Regions from separate parts of the Paenibacillus sp. FSL W7-1287 genome, predicted to be linked through region 2. Evidence: riboswitches for the same ligand, from Rfam matches in the RefSeq annotation. Region 2 holds a riboswitch; the other holds the start of a gene.
The links. Region 2 has a riboswitch for thiamine pyrophosphate ahead of NSQ99_RS12095 (ABC transporter substrate-binding protein). Riboswitches for the same ligand answer to the same signal wherever they lie in the genome.
Positions count from the first base shown of each region.

Region 1 (5,563 bases), 350 kb from region 2:
CTCCTTTCCCTGCCCCTATCTCAAGTACCAGATCATTAGACTTTAATCTCGCCACTTCGATCAATCTCCTAATCGTTTTTGGATTATGAAGCAAATGTTGACCTGTAAAATTAGGACTGATTTTCTTTTTGCTTTTCGCTCGGTTTTGTTTGCTATGCCTCATCATAGATAAATCCCTTCCATTCTTGTTTTTTTCAAAACAAAAACCGCTGTCTGCAGCGGTTTACTAGAAGGGAGCTTAACAATTTGCATACTCAAACAAGCCTATGCCACAACGATAAAATGGCAAAAGCTGAGCATGAATCATGTTCCATCTTAAGTAAATGATCTATTGCAAGCACAAAAAAGAGACAGCAATCATTACTGTCCCTAAACACTTTAAATAAGCGAGATATCCTAAAATGGGCAGACCGATTCCGTTTGCTCCGCACGCAGACAGAGCCTTTGTTCACTATTTAATTCGTAGGACAAAGTAAAAAACGCAATCTTCCGTAAGTTATAACACCCATAATTAGGACAACCCTCCGTTCCTCAAGTTCCTTCCATTGTAGCGTATATAAAAGCTTATAACAACCACCTCAGTAAAATTTGCAAAGAATCTTTATCTATCATGTGCTCCATAATATTCTGCCGCCTCATGGGCATACTATGGAAAATTCTGTAGGAGGTATTCCATGTCTAAAGATGGTTTTATGAATGAAAAACGAAGCGAGTCTACTGATCTTGCCACTGTAGAATCCCAGCGCAACGACCTTATTCCAGAAGAATTCGCGGACGGCCCATATGGTTCGCCTATGAATGCAGAACAACTAGGTAAGAGTACACCGTGGCGCAAGGATCAACGTCCTCCCAATCGATTTGATTATGAAGATCGAGCACAGCATGCAGGAACCGAGCGTGAGTACCCTGGTGATCAAGGACAAGGGAATGCCGCTTTAGATACATTTAATGACGAAGACTAAAGCTATTAAACAGCGGAAATATACTTCCAGACTGGCGGGTTTTATATCGCCGGCTGGAAGTGACATTAACTAGCTGCGCCTTACGGCAAGTAGGAGCTTGTATACTGAGCTTTATTCGATATGTCATAAAGGAATTCTCACTCCGAACCATTTTGCCATCTCAAAATCTCAAATTCCCCTCCACATGACATAACGACATATTCCCACCCAACATCCATGACACTACCAAATAATATTCAATGACGTTCTCCATCCTGCAAGACTTAACGTCCTGATCTTAGTCCTAACAACGTAGACGAAGTAATATGTTTGAATGTTGACAAGTCCAAGCGCATAAGGTTAAACACGCACTACACATTGCATTAAATGGCCCAAGCTTATTCTGCCGCATGCTTTACAGTATCCACATTTACTCCTGCTTGCTTATGTCTTTTGGAAAAATTATACTAAACCTATCCTAATGTAGAATGGAGAGTTGCTATGAAACGTATTGCTGTATACTGTGGTTCCAGTATTGGAGCTTCTTCTGACTATGAACAAGCTGCTATTGCATTAGGTAATGAGCTTGCTCAACGTGGCATCGGTCTCGTCTATGGTGGCTCGCGCACGGGCTTGATGGGGGCGGTTGCAGATGCTGTGTTAAAAGCTGGCGGAGAGGTTATCGGCATAATCCCTCATCATCTGGCACATCGAGAAATTGCCCACGAGCAGCTTACCAAGCTCATTAAGGTTGATTCAATGCATGAGCGTAAGCATCAAATGATGGATCTATCAGACGGCTTTATTGCTATGCCTGGCGGTGCTGGGACAATGGAGGAGTACTTTGAAGTCATTACATGGAGTCAAATTGGGCTGCACAAAAAGCCATGCGGTCTATTGAATGTTAAAGGCTACTACAACCCGCTAATCCATCTGTTTGATCATATGGTACAGGAGCAATTCTTAAAAGGACGCTACGCTGCACTTAATCTTGTCGCGGAGCAGCCTCACGAGCTGTTAGAGCAGATGGCTAATTTCCGCCATCCCGACGAGCTATAAATATTCCTCAACCTTTACAATTTCTTAATATACAGTTGTCAAGTTTGGAAATGTATAGTACATTAGATCACAGTTGCATATAAACCGTCCGGGTGCTTGTGGAAACAGGCTGAGATAGTAGCTATTACCCCGCTACTGACCGTTGATCTGAACTGGATAATACCAGCGTAGAGAATGGGTGTTTAGAAAAAGAGGGATTTTCTGACCGTCTGCGTATATCCAGACGGTTTTTTTGTGCATACAAAACAATGTTGGAGGAGTCAAAACATGAAAAAACTTAGTTTAGTAGACATCGTTGTCATTATAGTGATAGGTATCGTATTTGGAGTAATCATGAAGTTTTGGGACGATCTATACAGCGTAGTGAAGCCGTTATTGCCAACGCTGCGTCAATTAATTTATGGTATGTGGTTTATGGTCGGTCCATTTGCTGCTCTTCTTATTCGCAAGCCTGGGGCAGCGCTATTGGCAAGTGTTGCAGGTGCAAGTCTATCCGCGTTAGTCGGTAACGGTTTTGAGGTTCTAATGTACGGATTAATTCAAGGTCTTGGAGCTGAGCTCGTCTTCCTAGCATTCCGATATCGCAAATTTTCAATTGCAGTTGCAGGATTAGCAGGCATCATGTCCTGCGTTGGCGGCTTCCTGCTAGATCTAAGCTATGGTTACGCTGAATTGGAAACATGGGCATTAATCGTGAAGTACGGATTACGTGTCATTAGCGCCTTTATCTTTACAGGGATCTTCGCCTACTATATCGTGCTTGCGCTAGAAAAAACGAAGGTCACTTCGTTAATTCGCCCAATTGACTATTCAGAAATTGACAACCTTAAGCAGTAAAGAAGGAGTTTAACGGATGACGAATAAAGCGATAGGTGTTACGAAGCTGAGAGCCAAGTACAGTGGGGAAAAGCAGCTTATATTCAACGATCTCACCCTTTCCATCCCTCATGGTCAAAAACTACTGCTGCTTGGACCTAGCGGCTGTGGCAAGTCTACGCTTTTACAAATTATTAGCGGCATTATACCGGGAGCAGTCCAAATCCCACTGCTGGCAGAGCAAATTACAAAGCCAGAGAGCTGGGGCTTTGTCTTTCAAGACCCAGACACGCAATTCTGCATGAGCTATGTCGATGAGGAGCTTGCGTTTGTCCTTGAAAATCAACAAATCCCACAAGAGCAGATGAAGCAGCTCATTGAGGAAGCTCTGGAGCATGTCCAGTTGCACTTGCCCAAGCTACATACTCCGATTGCAGAGCTGTCACAAGGGATGAAGCAGCGTCTTGCTCTTGCGGCGGTATTGCTTCTTAAGCCGGATGTTGTATTTCTTGATGAGCCTTCTGCCCTGCTAGATCCTGAGGGCAAGCAATATATATGGGAAACGATCCGTAGCACGTTAGCGCAGCATACCGTCATTGTCGTTGAGCATCATATTGACGGTATTCTCGACTGGTTTGATCGTGTCGTAGTGTTAAATCGTCTAGGTGACATTATTGCTGATGGCCACCCGTCTCATGTATTTGCAGAGCAGAAGTCATTTTTAATGCAGGAAGGGATATGGTATCCGAATATATGGGAGGAGTATTTTTCTTATCAATCGAACTCACTAAGCTTAGCCTTCCGAGCTGAAGCTACTGCCGAGCTGCAAGCTCAACCAAACATTAGCGGTAGCCAACCATTGCTCGAGCTGCAAAACTTTAAAGTTAAACGCGGAGCGTATTCACTCGTTGTACCATATGCCGCCGCACAGCAAGGAGATTGGATTGCGATAAGAGGTGCAAATGGGGCTGGTAAAAGCACACTGCTGTTCGCATTGGCACGCTTGCTAGCCTCTAATGGCAGCTATCGCATCCAAGGTGAGGACGTGGGCGAGGACATACCTCCTTCGATGAGCTATGTCTTTCAAAATCCTGAGCTGCAATTCATTACAGATCGAATCATTGATGAGGTTACGCATTCACTTATCGTCAAGTATGATAAGGAACGAACAGAGAAGGAGCAAGGCGAACATTGGATAAAAAGGCTATTTGCTCCTAAACAACGCAAGAGCAGAATCGATCTTCAGCAGCTAACGCTTGAAGCATCAGCGGCACTCGAGCAGCTTCAATTAAGCGTACCGCCTGACCGACATCCTTATGAGCTAAGCATCGGACAGAAGCGTAGACTAAGCGTGTTGACAGCACTTGTCGAAAATCGTTCCATACTATTACTGGATGAGCCTACCTTCGGTCAAGATGCACGCAGCACCTTTATTATGCTTGAGTGGCTGCAGCAGCTACAGGCTAGTGGCGTAACGATTATGATGATAACGCATGATGAGCAAATTATGAGGCGCTTCGCAACACAAATTTGGCATATTGAGCATGGTACGTTAACGACATGTTTACCAGCACATGCGCTATATTCTAAGGAGGCAGACGATGAACAGCTTACTCAACTGGTTCACACCTAACAAACAAACCTGGCTACATCGCTGTAATCCTTCATTAAAATTTGTTGCCTTATTCGCTATCATGCTGTTTGTATTTTTCAGTCGCGCCATTGGATTATATGTTGGCTATATCATTTGCCTTAGTATCGTGCTCTGGTCTAGCAGTGGTTTCCCCGCGCGGAAGGTTGCCTTACTTCATATTCCGATCCTCATATCCAGCTTGTCCTCAGGTATCACCTTGACGTTATTCGGCAGAGGAAATGATATCATCTGGCAATGGTGGATCATAAAGATCTCCCATGAAAGTATTCATTCAGGTATGATGATCGGAACGAAGTCCTTATTAATCGGCATCATCAGCTTACTGCTGCTGCTTACCTCACCACCTGTAAAGCTGCTTTATTCATTTATGCAGCAGCTTCGTTTACCAGCTAAGTATGCGTATGCGTTTCTTGCAGGGCTGCGCCTCGTACCTTACATGATCGAAGAGGTTCAATTACGAAGACGAGCACTACGTATACGGCGAGTTCAAGCAGATCGCGGCTTTGCTAAAATCTATCAGATGATAAAGCTGTATAGCATTCCGCTAATTGCACAGGCGATCCGCAGAGCCCATCGCATCGGTATTGCAATGGAAGCAAAGCAATTTCAGCAAAAGCGAACCTATTATTATATCACTAGCTTCTCTGCCTACGATGGCATCTTTGTTTGCATCGTGCTAATATGTACCGCCGTCGCGCTTATCGTTCCTGAGCTCCCGGTATAATATTGAAAAGCTTCAGCTACATCCAACCTGATACATCTGCAACAACAACATGCCCATCACGTTTAGATTTCTAACCGTGATGGGCATTTCTAGTGTAATAAAAATGACTCGAGCGTGTATCCCTAACGCTATTGATCAAACTGTACAAGCCATATATCTCTCTTGAAATGAGTTTTCTGCACCTGTCCAGCATCGATGATCGTAGCTCCAATCGCCTGCAGCTCATGCTCGATTGGCTCGACAGAGACGATCACTGCTCTTTTCGCTAATTTGCTCAAGGCCTGCAGCATCTCTTTACGCTCGGACTCCGGCAGCACGGAGCAACGATTGTACGGCAAATCCAGCACCGCGACATCGTAATCATCCTGC
Region 1 covers NZ_JBBORD010000001.1:2,992,120-2,997,682, forward strand. Annotated here, with positions in the region: gene erm (23S ribosomal RNA methyltransferase Erm) at 1-166, opposite strand, end outside; gene NSQ99_RS13630 (hypothetical protein) at 675-962, shown strand; gene NSQ99_RS13635 (LOG family protein) at 1,443-2,000, shown strand; TPP riboswitch at 2,079-2,191, shown strand; gene NSQ99_RS13640 (ECF transporter S component) at 2,268-2,837, shown strand; gene NSQ99_RS13645 (ABC transporter ATP-binding protein) at 2,854-4,449, shown strand; gene NSQ99_RS13650 (energy-coupling factor transporter transmembrane component T family protein) at 4,418-5,194, shown strand; gene NSQ99_RS13655 (TRM11 family SAM-dependent methyltransferase) at 5,323-5,563, opposite strand, start outside.
Region 1: linked by a shared signal. The riboswitch ahead of NSQ99_RS13640 (ECF transporter S component) and the one ahead of NSQ99_RS12095 (ABC transporter substrate-binding protein) in region 2 are both predicted to bind thiamine pyrophosphate.

Region 2 (5,563 bases):
GCTCCAAACGGCTCATCTAGCAGCATTAGCTTTTGCGGTGACAGCAGCGCACGCAGAAACGATACACGCTGACTCATACCGCCTGACAGCTTATATGGATACTCATCACTGTACTCAGCTAGTCCTACACGCTCGAGCCATTGCTCGGCCTGCTGCTGAGTCTCCTTTTTACCCGCTCCTGCTATTTGCAAAGCTAATGCAATATTGCGTTTTACTGAATACCATGGCAGCAGAGACGCTTGCTGAGGCATATAGGCAATATGTCCTCGCTCACCCGTAATATTATTGCCTTCAAGCCAGATCTCACCTGTATCCAGCTCATTTAATCCGCCAATTAATTGAAATAATGTCGTTTTCCCACTGCCAGATGGACCAATCATCGATACAAACTCTCCATTTTTAACGGAGAGATTAATGTTGCGCAGCACCTCATGCCGCTCACCATTTGTTACAAATGACTTGCTTACCCCTTTTAGCTCAAGCATTAGCTCGCCTCCTTCCGAGGTCGCCAGCGTATGCAAAGCCTCTCCAGCAGCGTAACAAGCCAGAACAATAATAAGCTCGTCATCACGATCAGGAGCACGGTAGCGAATACGCGTTCCGGCATGTAGCCACGAGAAGACAAGATCATAAACCCTCCTAGTCCAACCTTAGGAGACAGCCATTCTGCTACAACTGCACTTAATACACTATAAGATGCGGCTATTTTTAAGCCGCTGAATACATTGCTTAGCGCGCTTGGCAGCTCCAGATGAATGAAGGTTTGCCATTTGTTGCTCCCGATCATCCGCATATAGTTATTCAAACTATAATCAATCTGCGCAAGCCCGCCCAGCATAGCGATACAGATTGGGAAAAAGCAAACAAGCACGATCAGCAGCACCTTTGGCAGCATTCCGAAGCCTAGCAGCATCGTTAATATTGGCGCAATGACGATAACGGGAATATTTTGCGACAATATGAGTACAGGGTACATGGCACGTCTTATAATCGGAATAAAGTGCAATAGCATAGCAAGTGCAATACCGCTTAGCGCACCGCCAACAAAGCCTAGCAGCGTGAGCTGCATCGTAGCCAGCCAATGCTCCATCAGTCTTGACCAGCTGTTGATCATCTCTTGACCTACGCCTATGGGAGACGGAATTAACCAGCTATATACCAGCTCATAGCGAACGATAAACTCCCATACGATGAATATGAGAAGCAGCATTAGCGCTGGCGGCCATATGCTGCTCCATAGACGCTTTCTACTGTCCATCCGGGTATTTCTCCAGCAGCTTATCCATCGATGCACCTTGTGGGTTGTAGGAAATTTTGATTTGAGATAATGCTCCTGGACATCCTGCCTCCGTCATCGCTTCATGCATTCGTTGAACGATGCGCAGCAGCTCATCCAGATTGCCTTCCATTGTTGTTTCCAGCGGAGCTACACGATACGGTACCCCTGATTCCTTAATGATCGCGATTGCTTGATCAACATAAGGTATGACACTTTCCCCGTTATTCGTTTTTGGTATCATTTGAATGCTCAATAATGCATTAGCCACTTAGCCTTCACTCCTCTTTTTAGTTTACTTATTAACAATTCGCCTTTGGCGTGTTTCACTTATTCTGGTAAAAACTCATTAGTAAATGCCGCTTCAGCTTCAAGCTCACCCTCTAGCAAGCCATTGCTGTACATCCAGTCAGCATATCCTTGCCATACGGACAGCTTCTGCTCACCCCAGCGTGGTGCATCGTCCTGATAGCGTGGGCTTAGCCATTGCTGACTTGCTTTAACAAGCTCTGCATTAAGATCTGGTTCTGCTGCAATCAATACATCTGCCGCCTCCTCTGGGTGCTCGATGCTGTACTGATATCCCTTTGCTACTGCTGCGACAAAGCTACGAACGAGCTCAGGGTCTTCCTTAATCATCGCTTCACCCGTTACAAGCACTGGCGTATAATAATCTAAATTTTCATTATAATCCTTCATATAGATCATATTAAGATCTACCCCTCGCAGCTCTGCTTCAATCCCTGTCCAAGCGTAGAAGATCCAAGCAAAATCTATATCTCGCTCAACCGCTGCAAAGAAATCACTATTGCCCATATTCACAATATCCATTTTGCTATAATCAGCATCTGCTGCAAGCATTAAGGACTCGATTGTGGCTTGCTCAATCGGAGAGCCCCATCCGCCATAGCGCATCCCTTCAAATTCCTTCGGTGTTACAATGCCTTTATCCTTAGGCGATGCAAAGCCTGAGGTGTTATGCTGAATAATGGCCGCAAGCGACACAACTGGTAAACCAGCGATGCGTGATAGCGTCACATTTTCCTGATAGCTTACACCAAACTCTACATTTCCCGCTGCAACATGTGCGTCTGCTCCACCATCTGCTGGAGCAATAATTTCCACCTCTAAGCCCTGCTCTGCAAAGTATCCTAGGTCACGAGCTGCATACAGTCCGGTATGGTTTGTATTTGGCGTATAATCCAGCATAAGCTGTACCTTGCGCAGCTTTTCCTCTGAGGCTGCTTCATTCCCCTTTGCTGCATTCTCCGCATTTCCTGCATTCCCCGTATTACCGCATGCTGTAAGCATCGCTAGCAGCACAACCATAACGAGCCATTTGGTGCTTTGAATTTTCATAGCTTTTCTCTCCATCTCTTTTTCTTTTTCTTTTTAGATTGACCATTTTGACACGCTGATCATCATAGGTATTAAAAAGACACCCTTCGCGTAGAGGAAGGATGCCTTGCAGCAACGTCATTACCCTGCTATGAAACAGCTTGCCCGCTGTTCAAACGTTCATACAGGTTAATTGATCGTTTTCGATGCCCGAATATGTATCTGCTCTGCTGCAGAGCACAAAAAAACCGGGCATAGAAACGTGGCCGGTTAATGTTATGGCACATTTCCTACGCTGGAATTATCCAGATCAGGTACGGTCGAGAACAGAACAGTTCTCCTCTCAGCCAAGTTCATCTTAGCTCCCGAAGTGTCGTATTCAATTGGTTAATCTATTGTTTATTATAGCAAACGGTTATTCATTTGGATAGCCCTGCTCATGATGAACACGTCTAGCATTGTAAGCTGCGTCTAAACATAGGGGTATACAGGCACATTCATTCCACGTGTCTAGCACTTTTCTTATGGTTGACTAATAGACTATACAAGACTATACAAGACTTTGATAAAGGGTGATGTTGTTGATTACGATTAGTTTATGTATGATCGTGAAAAATGAAGAAGATGTGATTGCTCGCTGTCTCAATAGCGTGAAGGAGGCTATTGACGAGATCATCATTGTGGATACAGGCTCAACAGACCGGACGAAAGAGATTGCTACCTCGCTCGGTGCAAAAGTGTATGACTTTGAATGGATTAATCATTTTGCAGCTGCTCGTAATTTCAGCTTTCAGCAAGCAACCAGTGACTATATCATGTGGCTTGATGCGGATGATGTACTGATGCCAGAGGATCTTGCCCGCTTACTTGAGCTGAAGCAGCGCGAGCCTTTTAACTACGATACCGTTACGATGAAGTACAATCTTGCCTTTGATGAGAATGGCAAACCTACCTACAGCTATCGCCGCAATCGCCTCGTTAAACGCTCCATGAATTTTGAGTGGATTGGTCCAGTACATGAATATTTATCTGTATACGGCTCCAGCTTCCACTCAGACATTGCTGTAACGCACCGGAAGGAACGTCATGCGTCCAATCGTAATCTCGATATTTACTTAGCTCGATTGGAGCAAGGAGAAGAATTTACGCCACGTGATCAATTTTACTTTGCAAATGAGCTGCGCGACCATGCCCGTTACGAAGAAGCCATTCAATGGTACGATCTGTTTCTTGAAGGAAAAAAGGGCTGGGTCGAGGATAACATTGCAGCCTGCTCTCGCAAAGCGCACTGCTATGCCCAATTAAAACAGAGGGAGCTTGCCATTCGTAGCCTACTGCAGACGCTTGAATACACGCCACCTCGTCCTGATTTTTGCTATCAGCTTGGCAGCTTGTTTTTACACGAAAAACGGTATCCTGAAGCCACTTATTGGTATACCCAAGCACTTTCAACATCAAAGTATATGACAGATATGAGCTTTCATAATCCTGCTACAGCGACATGGCTGCCTCATTTGCAGCTGACAGTCTGCTATGATCGAATGGGAAATATCGAGCAAGCCGTCGAACACCACAAACAGGCAAAAGCATTAAACCCGAATCATCCGAGCATTGTCTATAACGACAACTACTACAAGAAGAAAGGCGTTCTGTAACTGCTTCTTCAAGTGTACGCCTATTGCCGCAAAAACGGCTGCAAGATGCAGCCGTTTTTTTGTCGTGACCTTGTCACTATGAAATGCACTATTAATAATATCTAGCAAGGAACAGGAAGCTCGAATACATCGAAAATTGTACACATAATAATCGATCCATGGGCTATTCGCTTGCCAAGTTAAGTTTCTTCGTTCACCTTCGCTGCTCAAAGGAGCTGCTTAGCTTTATGAGCTAGAGCAGTACACCATACAGCACAGCATCGTTAATTGTTTATGGTCACATAGCGCTCTCCGACAATTTCCTTCACTTGATAATGCCCCTCAGAAAGCTCCTTTTCGATGAATGCATCAATTTCCGATTGTTCAACATCGTACATCACTTCAATCTCTTTTGAGAATAAAAGCTTTTCTTTTTCTAGTAAGCTTGATAGAGAAGGCTGTTGTTTCGGCTGCAGTTCCTCCAGATCGAGAATCTGCTTTAATCCGTCTACATAATACTCAAACGGTCGACCACCACCAATTTTTACACCTTTGTTTTCCTCATTGATCATAACAATGGTAGGGAATCCTTTAACACCTAATCGTCCTGCTAGAGTGAAGTCCTCATTCAATAATTGTTGTCCGATAGGTTGTTCCGCTTCATTTACAATCGCCTCACCATCAAGCCCAACCTTATTTACAATATCGATCAATATAGACTGATCTGAAATATTTTGGTTAAATGCGAATAGTTGTTCTCTTGTGCGACGCAGGAACTCATACGCTAACGCATCACTATATTTACTTTGAATAACCTTAAACACGCGGGATGGCGGGTAAGATGATTGAACAGGGTTGTCGATCATCAGTGAGCCGTCAATAGGCATACGAGAATATTGTCCTACTTCCCTCCAGTGACTGGCCACATCCGCTGGCTTGTAGATTCCATTGGCAGGATCAATTGGTCCATCGCCCCATTTTTCTAGCAGTCCACCCATAACGGCATGGAAGTTAAAATAATGTCCATACTGCTCCTTAAACTTTTTCAGTACAGGTTCAATTGCCCAGCAATGTGAGCAGATCGGATCGGTTACATAATATACATCAATGGATTTTTTCGGTTGATTGAAATCAACAATCTCCATTTTTTCCTCTTCTGCTACTCCACAAACACCTGTCGCTAGATCACACATCATTTGATTGTTGCTCATAATCCATTCCTCTTTTCGTCCGTTGATTTGCTTTACAATCGTAGTTTAAGCCATAATAGTATTGATAAACACCAATATTTCTCTGAATCTGTTGCTTTTACAAC
Region 2 covers NZ_JBBORD010000001.1:2,638,141-2,643,703, forward strand. Annotated here, with positions in the region: gene NSQ99_RS12080 (ABC transporter ATP-binding protein) at 1-485, opposite strand, end outside; gene NSQ99_RS12085 (ABC transporter permease) at 485-1,258, opposite strand; gene NSQ99_RS12090 (MTH1187 family thiamine-binding protein) at 1,248-1,547, opposite strand; gene NSQ99_RS12095 (ABC transporter substrate-binding protein) at 1,607-2,635, opposite strand; TPP riboswitch at 2,884-2,993, opposite strand; gene NSQ99_RS12100 (glycosyltransferase) at 3,217-4,269, shown strand; gene NSQ99_RS12105 (DsbA family protein) at 4,533-5,459, opposite strand.